One region of the Rothia sp. 32237D007AR genome, then DNA from elsewhere that is predicted to be linked to it. Evidence: predicted binding sites of a transcription regulator. Region 1 holds the regulator's gene; each other region holds the start of a gene.

Region 1 (3,992 bases):
TGCTGGGGGATGCTGTGACCCGGGAACTACTGCCTGATATCGACCGTTAGATTCGCGTATCAGTAAAGAGATAGCAAAAAAAAGGGGGCGGTGTGACTTAGCTAAGTTACACTGCCCCCTTTGGGTTGTAGAAGCTTCCTTGCCTATTTCTTGCGGCTGGTGAGCTTGCTGAAAAGATGAGTGTTGCTCTTGTACTGGTAGGGGTTGCCGCGGTTTACCCTGATACCGGCACGCAGGGAGGAGATGGCAAGGTAGGTCCAGGTGAGGGCTGCGATTAGCCCAAAGAGCCAGCCGATGCCCGGAATGTTGCTGAGAACAATAGAGGCTGCCAGCACTAGGGTGGGTAGCAGGGTGAAGTCTAGGGCTTCACGGGATTCTTGTTCGGTGAAGGGGCCACGGCCTCGGTAGAGGTAGTAGATGACGGCCGCGGGAATGCAGCCTAGCACGCCCCCCAAGTGTGTAGCAGTTGCGATGTTGCGGTCTGCGGTAACAGACAGGTGTGCAGCGGTTGCAGATGACCCCTTGTAGGCGGTTGTGGAAGGTGCTGATGCGGTCTTCAAGAATTCTTCTCTTTGAGGTTGAAGGGCAAATGAGTGATAGATGGGGTTCTAAACCCATTGGTCATCATTTTAGTCAAAGCTGGGGGAGGGTGGTATATGTGAAGCCTACGAATTTTTGGGGAGTAGGACGATGTTAGTCACACCGAAAAAACTCTTAGTCTAGGCAGCTTGCCCATCGAGTGTCACAAAGTCAATCAGCTCTTCAACCGGCCCTAAGAGGGTTGGTTCAAGATCGGTGTAGCTATTGACCCGCTGAAGAATCGCATCCCAGCCGGCGCGGACGTCCTCAGGTGTCTTGGCTGGGCGGCCAAAGCGCTGCAAGATACCGGTTTTCCAGTCTTCTCCCCGAGGGATCTGGGGCCAGGCCTGTATGCCTAGCACCTGGGGTTTCACAGCCTGCCAAATATCAACGAAGGGGTGGCCCACAATCAGGACGTTATCACCGGCTCCAGCAACCTGCATGGCCTGCTGTGCTATGCGTTCTTCTTTGCTCCCTGCCACCAGGTGATCGACGAGAATACCGAGTTTTCGGTGGCTCGCTGGCCCAAAAGCTGTCACAGCCCCAGCGAGATCATCGACCCCGTGCAGGGGCTCCACTACGATACCTTCAACCCGCAGATCATGGCCCCACACTTTTTCAATCAGCTCAGCATCGTGCACGCCCTCAACCCAGATGCGACTGGCCCGCGCTGTACGCGCCTGAATACCGTCAAGAGCCACTGAGCCCGACCGGGAAATCTTGCGGGTAGATGCAGGCTGCTTCTTCTGAGGCTTAATCAGGTTGATGCTGCGGCCTTCAAGCAGGAAGCCCGGGCCCAGGGGGAAGAACTTAATGCGCCCCCGTCGATCTTCCAAACCTACCTGAGGGCCGGACGCCGTAGCCCGCACCTTAACTGCTGCTCCTACGAAGCCGGTGGCGGCGTCCTCAAGCACCATGCCGGGGGCTAAGGCAACCTGCGGCAGGGGAGGGCGGTGTGGGGTCAAATCGGCCTGGACCCAGGTGTCTCGGTAGTCCATCGGTGTGCTTCTCACTCTCTCTTATAGGGGCATTAGCCATGAGCGTACCGAGTTCTGATTCTAGTTCACTGGTATTAGAGTTAATGGGTAACTTAGCACTCAAGACCATCAAGTGCTAACCTAACCCTGCAATTATTCTTCGCCCCAGAGAAAACCTATGAGCCCAGGAGGTGCCGTGAACCACCCCAGACGCTTGCACGTCCTACAAGCCATCGTTGAAGAATACGTGCACACCCGTGAACCTGTTGGCTCTAAAACCCTCCTAGAGCGGCACCATTTGGGGGTCTCAAGCGCCACCGTCCGCAACGATATGGCCGCCCTGGAAGAACAAGGCCTGATTCAAGCACCCCATGCCAGTGCAGGGCGGGTCCCCACCGACCAAGGCTACCGCCTCTTCGTTGACCAAATATCATCCCTACAACCCCTTTCAGAGGCCGAAAAACGAGCAATTCATACCCTGCTCGATAGCGCCGAAAGCGTGGATGAAATGATGAAAACTAGCGTGCGTCTACTCTCATCTCTCACCCACCAGGTGGCCATGGTGCAATACCCTGCCGGCCCGGCTGCCACCGTTCGCCATATCGAGCTGGTGTCCCTCTCAAGCACCACCGTGCTACTGGTTCTTATTACCGATTCTGGCCAGGTCACCCAGCGTACTCTCACGGTGGCCCATACCCTTGAAGAACTTACAGCAGCCCGCCAATACCTCCTTGACCGCTATGCTTACCGGCCGCTCAACAATCTCACCACCGCAGAAGCGTCCGCCAGTGAAACACCACTCTACGGTGCCCTCCAGCAGGCCTTGCAGACCCTTGCCGCCCAAGACGCCTCATCACAGGTACTCATTGCAGGCACCTCCTATCTAGCTGCCTCCACCGTTGATTTTAGAGGCAGTATCGCCCCGGTGCTTGATGCCTTGGAAGAGCAAGTAGTCCTCCTTAAACTACTGACCGACCTGGAGCACGACGAGCGCGGCTTTGCAGTTAGTATCGGCTCTGAAAATCCCAGTGAGTCCCTGGCTGAAACCTCAGTGGTAGCCAGTAGCTACGGGCCTGGGGGAGCCGCCCACGTAGGAGTCGTTGGCCCCACCCGCATGGACTACACCAGCACAGTCTCCAAGGTCAACGCAGTAGCCCGCTACCTATCTAAGATTTTGGCTCAGGTATAAGCCTGCGCCTGCCCCTTTTACACCAGTCCACCGAAAGAGAGAACCAGTGAGTAGTCACTACGAAACCCTCGGCGTCTCCCGCGATGCCAGCCCCGAAGAAATCAAGAAGGCCTACCGCAAGAAGGCCCGTCAGCTCCACCCTGATATCAACCCTTCGGAAGAAGCCGCCGAGGAATTCAAGCGCGTCTCCCTAGCCCACGATGTGCTCTCCGACCCCGAAAAGCGCCGCATCTATGACCAGACCGGTAACGAAAACGGTACCGCCAGCGGTTTTGGTGGTGGCGGCGGATTCGGCGGAGGCTTTGGAGGCTTCCAAGACATCTTCGACACCTTCTTCAACTCAGCCCCCCGTGGCCCCCAAAGCCGTGTACGCCAGGGGCAGGACGCCCTCATCAACGTCAAAATCGATCTCGAAGATGCTGTCTTTGGCGGCCAAAAACCCATCACCGTGGACACCGCCGTCACCTGCGACCATTGCAAGGGAGAAGGCACCGCAGAGGGCACCCACCCCGAAACCTGCGATACCTGCCACGGCCAAGGCTATATGCAGCGCCAGGTGCAATCGATTCTCGGTACCGTAGTACAACCGGTAGAATGCCCCACCTGCCGCGGGTTCGGTACCGTCATCAAGCACCCCTGCGCTGAGTGCTACGGTGAAGGGCGTGTGCGTGAACGGAAGACCATCATCCTGAAAATCCCCGCCGGAGTCAGTGACGGCACCCGTATCCGCCTAACAGGCCAGGGTGAAGCTGGCACCGCAGGAGGCCCCAACGGGGACCTCTACATTGATCTGCACGTCAACCCCGACCCCACCTTCCGACGCGAAGACGATGACCTCCTTGCCACCGTCGGCGTGCCCATGACAGCCGCAACCCTAGGCACCACCATCACCCTCGAAACCTTCGATGGGCCCCAAGAAGTGCAGATTCCCACCGGCACACAGTCCGGTGAGGTCATCACCCTCAAAGACCTGGGCGTCAGCCACCTGCGCGGCGGCGGACGCGGCGACTTGCGCGTCCAAATTGAAGTGCGCACCCCCACCAACCTCACCGAGGAGCAGAAGAACCTGCTCAAGCAGTTCTCCGAGCTTCGCGGCGAAGACCTGCAGGTAAGCGAAACCGTCAACCACAAGCAAGGCGGGTTCTTCTCCCGTCTGAAAGACCACCTCAAATAGGATGACCCCATGAGCAACGCTGTCTACTACATCGAACCTGAAGAGCTAGCAGCTCTCACACCAGGTTCCACAG
Region 2 (3,992 bases), on a different contig from region 1:
GTCCTCAATACGGTGCTTACGTTCCTTGGCTTCAACCTCGGTTGCAGCACCCACCTTGATAACGCCCACACCGCCAGCTAGCTTAGCTAGGCGTTCCTTGAGCTTTTCGCGGTCCCATTCGGAATCCACGCGCTCAATTTCGGCGCGGAGCTGATCAACGCGTTCAGCTACAGCCTCAGAGCTGCCACCGCCATCAACGATGGTGGTGTTGTTCTTGGTGACGGTCACACGGCGGGCTGAACCGAGCTGGTCCAGGGTCACAGCGTCCAGGGAGATACCCAGTTCGCCGGTAATGACGGTACCGCCGGTGAGGATAGCCAGGTCCTGGAAGATTGCCTTGCGGCGGTCACCAAAACCGGGTGCCTTCAGCGCCACAACGTCCAGGTTGCCGCGGAGCTTGTTAATGACCAGGGCGGAGAGGGCTTCACCGTCCACGTCCTCAGCGATGATGGTCAGGGGCTTTTTGGCCTGAACAATCTTCTCAAGGACGGGCATAATCTCAGCCACGGTTGAAATTTTGCCCTGGTAGAGCAAAATGGCGGTGTTCTCAAGAACAGCCTCAGCTCGTTCAGGGTCGGTGACGAAAGAGGGTGAGAGGTAGCCCTTATCGAACTGCATACCCTCGGTCACTTCAAGCTCAATCTCAGTCGTCGAGCCATCTTCGATGGTGATAACACCGTCTTGGCCAACCTTGCTAAAGGCTTCAGAGAGCAGTTCACCGATCTGGGGTGACTGGGCGGAGATAGCTGCCACGTGGGCAACTTCTTCACCAGTGACTTCGCGGGCGTTAGCCAGCAGGCGCTCTGAAACCAGCTTGGTGGCGGTTTCGATACCGCGCTTGACCTCGCCGGGGGCAGCGCCAGAGGTGACGTTGCGCAGACCCTCAGAGACCAAAGCCTGGGCTAGGACGGTCGCGGTGGTGGTGCCGTCGCCAGCAACATCGTTGGTTTTGGTGGCTACTTCTTTAGCCAGCTGGGCGCCCAGGTTTTCGTAGGGGTTTTCCAGTTCAATCTCGCGGGCGATTGATACACCGTCGTTGGTAATGATGGGGGCGCCCCACTGCTTATCAAGTACCACGTTGCGGCCGCGGGGGCCCAGGGTTACTTTGACAGCGTTAGCAAGCTTATCGACGCCTGCCTGCAGGTGCTTACGCGCATCATCATTGAATTCAAGCTGCTTTGCCATGAATCCTTACTTCTTTCTTGTGTTTCGTCTTGTCTTCGGTAGAAACAGCGAAAACTTAGGAAACGACAGCCAGTACGTCGCGGGCTGAGAGAATCAGGTATTCGGCGCCGCCGTACTTAACCTCGGTGCCACCGTACTTGGAGAAGATTACGACGTCGCCTTCTGCTACGTCAACGGGGATGCGGTTGCCCTTGTCGTCGATGCGGCCGGGGCCAACAGCGATGACCTTAGCTTCCTGGGGCTTTTCCTTGGCGGTATCGGGGATGACCAGACCAGATGCGGTGGTCTGCTCTGCTTCAACGATCTGAACGACAATGCGGTCTTCGAGGGGCTTGATAGCCATGGTGAGGTACTCCTTTGAGTGGGTCTCAGCGTAAAATTTATGGGGTGACTACAGGGTGCTAAGTCGGTTTTACCCGGTATCGTCGCGGTGTTACCGGGTGCCGTTTTAGCACTATCAGCAGTCAAGTGCTAACTAAAACTTTATTCCTCTGGGCCCCTGGTGGGCAAGATAGGGCGCCGGTTTCGCAGACAGCGCACCCGCTACCCTGCCTGCTCTGCCCTATAACTTGCACCTAAACTTATGTGCATGACCTCTTTCCCCCGCGCCGGCGCCCAGCCCTTCTCAGCCGACCACTTAGCTCTTCTTGACCAGCTCACCCCCTATAACCCCGCAGACTCCCTCCAGGCGGTCAGCAGGCTCAGGGCGCAGGGCATCAGCGCCGAAGATTCCTCTGCCCTGCTCACCCAGGCCCGCCTACGCACCCTAGGAGCCAGTAAATTCGGCCCGGCTGCTAGGCACATGCTTTTCACCGAGGCTGGCTATGAGCAGGCCACCCGCGCAGCTGTTGCCCAGCACCACGCCGCCCGGTTTGTCGCTGCTGGGCTTGCCTCAGTAGCAGATTTAGGCTGCGGCCTAGGGGCAGATTCCCTAGCCTTTGCGCAGGCAGGTTTAGCTGTGACATCCCTAGAACTTGACCCAATCACAGCAAGCCTGGCCGCCCATAATCTCTCCCCCTACCCCACCGCCCAGGTGCTGGTGGGCAATGTGGAAGAGGTCAAGCTTGAAAAGCTCACCACCGTCACCGGGGAGCCTATCTCAGCTCTCTGGTTAGACCCGGCACGCCGAGAGGTCGAAAGCGGGTCTACCACCTCACGGATTTTTGACCCAGAGGCCTTCTCCCCGCCCTTTTCCTTCTTGCAGAAGCTAGCGGCCACAGGCACCCCCATGGGGGTCAAGCTGGGTCCGGCCCTACCCCATGAGGCTATACCGGATGGGGTAGAAGCCGAGTGGGTCAGTCACGGTGGGTCTGTGGTAGAAGTAGTGCTCTGGTTCAACGGTTTAGCCCGACCCGGCGTAGCCCGCTCAGCTACGGTACTGGGTGCGGACGCCGCCACCCGGCAGGTACTGGGTGAACTTACCTCACCGGCACCAGCGTCCACCCCTGAAGAGCCTCTTGAAGTAACAGAACTGGGCACCTACCTGATTGAGCCAGACGGCGCGGTGGTACGTTCCCACCTGGTAGCAGATTATGCGCGGACGATTGGGGCAACCCTGCTCGATGAGAACATCGCCTACCTAACCGCCGATTCCCCCGCTGATAGCCCGCTAGGCCGCGCCTACCGCGTCCTGGGTACCTTGCCCTTGAACGACAAGAAGCTCCGCCGCTGGGTCAAAGAAGAAGGCATCACCGCCCTGACCGTTAAAAAACGGGGCGTCGATGTGCTCCCTGAAAAGCTACGGGCCACACTCCTTGCCGGGATAAAAAAGAAGAAGGGCGCGGGTAAAGAAGCCACCCTCATTCTGACCCGCCTCGGGCAGGGAACGAGCTCCCAGCGGCTAGCAATCTGGGCTGAACCAGCCTAACTGACGGTCAGCTACCTGGTCAGATGCACAACTCCCACCTGACCAAAAATGTCATACTGTGAGCTAGATTCTTCTGCTTCAGCCCCTGCCCATAAGATGGAACCAGCACCGCACCGAGACCCTGGAGCCAGCGTATGATTTTCCATCCCTCAGACCAGTCCACCATTGGAGTGGAGTGGGAAGTTGCCCTCGTTGAACCCACCACCCGCCAGCTAGCTTCACAGGCAGACCACGTGCTAGCACTCCTCAAAGAACAGCACCCCCATATTCTTGAACCCGCCACCAACCGGGCTCACATCACCGGCGAGTTCTTGAACAACACCGTAGAAATCGTCACCGGCATCTGCCGCACCCCAGCCCAAGCCGCTGAACAGCTCACCCAAGCCACTAGCGTCCTCAAAAACGTCACAGACCAGCTAGGCCTCGCCTTCTTCTCAGCAGGCACCCACCCCTTCTCACGAGCCCTCGACCAAAAAGTCGTTGACAAAGACCGCTACCTGCGAGTGCTAGACCGCTCCCAATACTGGGGCCGCCGCCAAATTATTTACGGGGTGCATGTACACACCGGAGTTAACTCCCGGGCTAAGGCCCTGCCCGTCCTCAACGGACTGACCAACTTCTACCCCCACCTACTGGCCCTCTCAGCCTCCTCCCCCTTCTGGGAGGGTGAAGATACCGGTTTCGCCTCCCAACGGGCCCAGATTTTCCAGCAGCTACCCACCTCTGGCCTGCCCTTTACCTTTGAGAAGTGGGAAGACTACGAAGACTACCTCAACGACCTGGTCATGACCGGTGTGATTGATGACCCCAGCGAAAACCGCTGGGACGTGCGCCCCGTACCCAAATACGGCACCGTTGAAATGCGGGCCTACGACGGGCTGGCCTCAATTCGCGATATCACAGCGCTCACCGCCTTCACCCAATGCCTAGTGGAATGGTT
Region 3 (3,992 bases), on a different contig from region 1:
TAATTTCATGCAGGGGACGGGCAGACACGGCACTCCTTGGGCGGGGTAAGGTATTCTCCCTACTAAGACTAGACCACCGAGAGGGAGCAGATGAGCAGCGAGAGCAGTGAACCTGATGAAGGGCTGAGTGAGAGCGAAGCGGCTATTCTCGCGCTGGAGAAAAAACGCTTCAAATACCAGGGCAGTAAAGAGCAGGAAATTACCCGCGCCCTGGGACTTACCCCGGTGGCTTACTATCAGCAGCTCAACGCCCTGATTGATAACCCGCGTGCTATTGCCGCTGAACCGGCGCTGACCCGTCGGTTGCGGCTCAAGCGCGATGCCCTAACCTGATCAGGCCTAGGGGCGCCTTCCCCTGTAAGCCCGTGTACCGCCCTGTAAGCCCGTGTACCCTAGTAACTAAAAGCCCGCCACCGCCCATGATGATGAGGACGCCTGTGAACCGCTACCCCCGCGATGAGTTCGACGATATTGACGAGAGCACTGCCCGCCGCGGCGCCTACCGTGGTGCCGTAGTCGATACGGCAACCTCTCGCGCTGGGCTACTGGCCATCATTATCAGCGGTGTGCTGGCCCTTATGGTGGGTGGCCTCATGTATGTGGTCTCACCGCGCACTGCTGCCCCTGACGCTGCAACAAGCCCAGATACCGCTGCCCCAGCCCCTGCCACCGCTGAGGTAAGCCCTAACCCAGAGCCTACCCCCACCACTGACCCTTCCAGTGTGAAGGTTGAAGTGTATAACTCTAGTGCTCCCTCTGGTTCTGCCGCCCAGGCTGCCGCAGTCCTTGAAGAAGAAGGCTATAGCGTAGTCTCTACCGCTAACTGGGCCGGGGCTTATGCTGCTGAGTCCATGGTGTACTTCGCCACGGGAGCCTCCTCAGAAGCCAATGAGATAGCCGATACCCTGGGCCTGCCCACCATCGCCCAGGACTACCAGGCAGAGACCGGCCTGATCTACCTTGTGCTTGGGTCCGACTTTGACCCCGCTAGCCTGGGCGGGGTATCCTCTTCACCTTCAAACGCTGCCAGTGTTCCTGCTAGCGATTCCATCAGTGCTCCTGCCAGTGCTCCTGCGAGTGGAGGCCTCGGGGCAGGGGAACTAGCCACTAACCCCGCCCTACCCACTACTACCGAGCGCTACAGCTACGATCCGGCCACCGCCACCTTCTACCTGGACCCGACCGGTGACTACATCTACGAGACAGCTACAGGCACCTACCAGCTGGGCTAGAATTCAGCTGGGCCAGAACTCAACTGGGCTAGGACTCAATACAGTTCCGCCTGCCCGACTTGTGCGCTGTGGGCGATTAAGGCTCACTTGAAGGAACAATAGGTTTGCGCCCCTACCGCTCAAGTGCCAAGATTGGTATTAGCACTCAGAGGCTTCGACTGCTAAATCATGTGCTAGGTTTAGCGGCCGAACCGCTCTTGAGTAAAACACCTGAAGCGATGCTCTGGTGAGGCCCACCCCACCTGCCCCATGGCAGCACACCGGGGTGTGCCGTCCGTCGCGGGCACCGAAGAATCGCGCTCAACCCGAATGTTCCAGAAGGAGCGAAAGCCATATGGCAAAGCTGATTGCTTTTGATGAAGAGGCACGCCGCGGTCTAGAAAAGGGTCTGAACACCCTAGCAGACGCAGTGAAGGTAACCCTCGGCCCCCGTGGTCGCAACGTCGTACTGGAGAAGGCCTGGGGCGCACCCACCATCACCAACGACGGTGTCTCCATCGCCAAGGAAATTGAACTCGAAGACCCCTACGAAAAGATTGGTGCAGAACTGGTCAAAGAGGTCGCCAAGAAGACTGACGACATCGCCGGTGACGGTACCACCACCGCAACCGTCCTCGCCCAGGCCCTCGTGCGCGAAGGCCTACGCAACGTCGCCGCTGGTGCTGACCCCCTCTCCCTCAAGCGCGGTATCGAAAAGGCTGTAGAAGCTGTCACCGCCGAGCTGCTGGAGTCAGCTAAGGAAGTTGAAACCGAAGAAGAAATCGCCGCTACCGCATCTATCTCAGCAGGCGACCCCGAAATCGGTAAGCTCATCGCCCAGGCCATGGAAAAGGTTGGCAAGGAAGGCGTCATCACCGTCGAAGAGTCCAACACCTTCGGCCTGACCCTGGAACTGACCGAGGGTATGCGCTTTGATAAGGGCTTCCTCTCAGGCTACTTCGTCACCGACGCAGACCGCCAAGAAGCTGTCCTCGAAGACCCCTACATCCTGATCGTTAGCTCCAAGATCTCTAACGTCAAGGATCTTGTACCCGTCCTTGAGAAGGTCATGCAGTCCGGCAAGCCCCTGCTGATCGTCGCTGAAGACGTTGAGGGTGAAGCCCTGGCCCTGCTGGTGCTCAACAAGATGCGCGGCTCCATCAAGTCTGTAGCTGTCAAGGCTCCTGGCTTCGGCGACCGCCGCAAGGCCCAGCTAGCTGACATTGCCATCCTCACCGGTGGCCAGGTCATCACCGAAGAAGTAGGCCTCTCCCTAGACACCGCAACCATCGACCTGCTCGGCCAGGCCCGCAAGGTTGTTGTCACCAAGGACGAAACCACCATCATCGAAGGCGCCGGCGACGCTGACGCCATCGAAGGCCGCGTAGCCCAGATCCGCGGCGAAATCGCCAACTCAGACTCTGACTACGACCGCGAGAAGCTGCAGGAGCGCCTGGCCAAGCTAGCTGGCGGTGTTGCAGTGCTCAAGGCTGGTGCCGCTACCGAGGTTGAACTCAAGGAACGCAAGCACCGCATCGAGGACGCCGTGCGCAACGCAAAGGCAGCCGTTGAAGAGGGCATCGTCCCCGGCGGTGGCGTCGCCCTGATCCAGGCTGGCGTTAAGGCCTTCGAGAAGCTGGAACTCTCTGGCGACGAAGCAACCGGTGCTAACATCGTCCGCGTCGCTATCGACGCCCCCCTCAAGCAGATCGCTTTCAACGCTGGCATGGAGCCTGGCGTCGTTGTCGATAAGGTCCGCAACCTGCCTGCAGGTACCGGCCTGAACGCTGCTACCGGCGAGTACGAAGACCTCATGGCCGCAGGTATTAACGACCCCGTCAAGGTAACCCGCTCTGCCCTGCAGAACGCTGCCTCCATCGCCGGTCTCTTCCTGACCACCGAGGCCGTCGTTGCTGATAAGCCCGAACCTGCAGCAGCAGCCCCCGCCCCCGACATGGGTGGCATGGGCGGCATGATGTAACCACCCCTACTCCAGGGCTTGAAACCTTTTGAGCCCCTGAAGTATTTGCCTCAACCGGCACCTGCACCAGCAGGTGCCGGTTCCGCGTTTTAACAGACCAGGCACCCCTCCTATGCGCCTACCCCTGCGGGCTGTAAAATAGTGAAGCTATGCGTTGCCACTACTTCGAGGCCGGCCTCTGCCGCTCATGCTCCCTGATTGAAACCCCCTACCCCCACCAGTTAGCGGGCAAGCAGAAGGACGCCCAGACCCTGCTCGAACCCTGGGGCACCCTGCACTGGCTCGACCCTGTACCCAGCGCTGACCAAGCCTTCCGCAACAAGGCCAAACTGGTGGTCGGTAGCACCTCCCAGCACCCTACTCTCGGTATTCTCGACCGGCAGGGCCAGGGCATAGACCTGACCAACTGCCAGCTCTACCTACCTGCCATAAGCCGGGCGATTCCCGTCCTGACCCAGCTCATCCAAGGGGCTAACCTCACCCCCTATAAGGTTCCGCAGCGCAAGGGTGAACTGAAAAATATTCTTGTCACAGCCTCGGATTCCGGTGAGCTCATGATCCGGTTTGTTCTGCGCTCTAAAAAGCTGATTGTTGCCCTCAAACAGCACCTGGACTGGCTGCACCAGCAACTACCCCAGCTAGCTGTGGTGAGCGTGAACCTGCTGCGAGAACACGTGGCACTGGTAGAGGGAGAAGAAGAAATCATTCTCACCGAGCGCACCACCTTGCCCATGCAGGTCAATGGCATGACCTTGCACCTGCGCCCCCAGAGCTTCTTTCAAACCAATACCCCTATTGCC

The links. Region 1 encodes HrcA, which represses chaperone genes, less so after heat shock. Its sites were predicted from a motif close to TTNGCACTCGNNNNNNNCGAGTGCNAA; they were not measured.
Region 2: groES (co-chaperone GroES) is a predicted target of HrcA. The motif match lies at 1,634-1,660, and genes of this name have one in related genera.
Region 3: groL (chaperonin GroEL) is a predicted target of HrcA. The motif match lies at 1,371-1,397, and genes of this name have one in related genera.

Annotation. Positions count from the first base shown of each region.
Region 1 is NZ_JBPPUO010000006.1:67,838-71,829, forward strand. Features, by position in the region: gene hemW (radical SAM family heme chaperone HemW) at 1-50, shown strand, start outside; gene ACED87_RS05555 (DUF4870 domain-containing protein) at 144-560, opposite strand; gene ACED87_RS05560 (DUF3097 family protein) at 720-1,577, opposite strand; gene hrcA (heat-inducible transcriptional repressor HrcA) at 1,753-2,745, shown strand; gene dnaJ (molecular chaperone DnaJ) at 2,792-3,919, shown strand; gene ACED87_RS05575 (16S rRNA (uracil(1498)-N(3))-methyltransferase) at 3,929-3,992, shown strand, end outside.
Region 2 is NZ_JBPPUO010000008.1:71,050-75,041, reverse strand. Features, by position in the region: gene groL (chaperonin GroEL) at 1-1,185, opposite strand, end outside; gene groES (co-chaperone GroES) at 1,241-1,528, opposite strand; gene ACED87_RS06695 (THUMP-like domain-containing protein) at 1,775-3,052, shown strand; gene ACED87_RS06690 (glutamate--cysteine ligase) at 3,187-3,992, shown strand, end outside.
Region 3 is NZ_JBPPUO010000002.1:155,715-159,706, reverse strand. Features, by position in the region: gene ACED87_RS02290 (uracil-DNA glycosylase) at 1-28, opposite strand, end outside; gene ACED87_RS02285 (DUF3263 domain-containing protein) at 91-333, shown strand; gene ACED87_RS02280 (LytR C-terminal domain-containing protein) at 438-1,232, shown strand; gene groL (chaperonin GroEL) at 1,567-3,192, shown strand; gene rlmC (23S rRNA (uracil(747)-C(5))-methyltransferase RlmC) at 3,342-3,992, shown strand, end outside.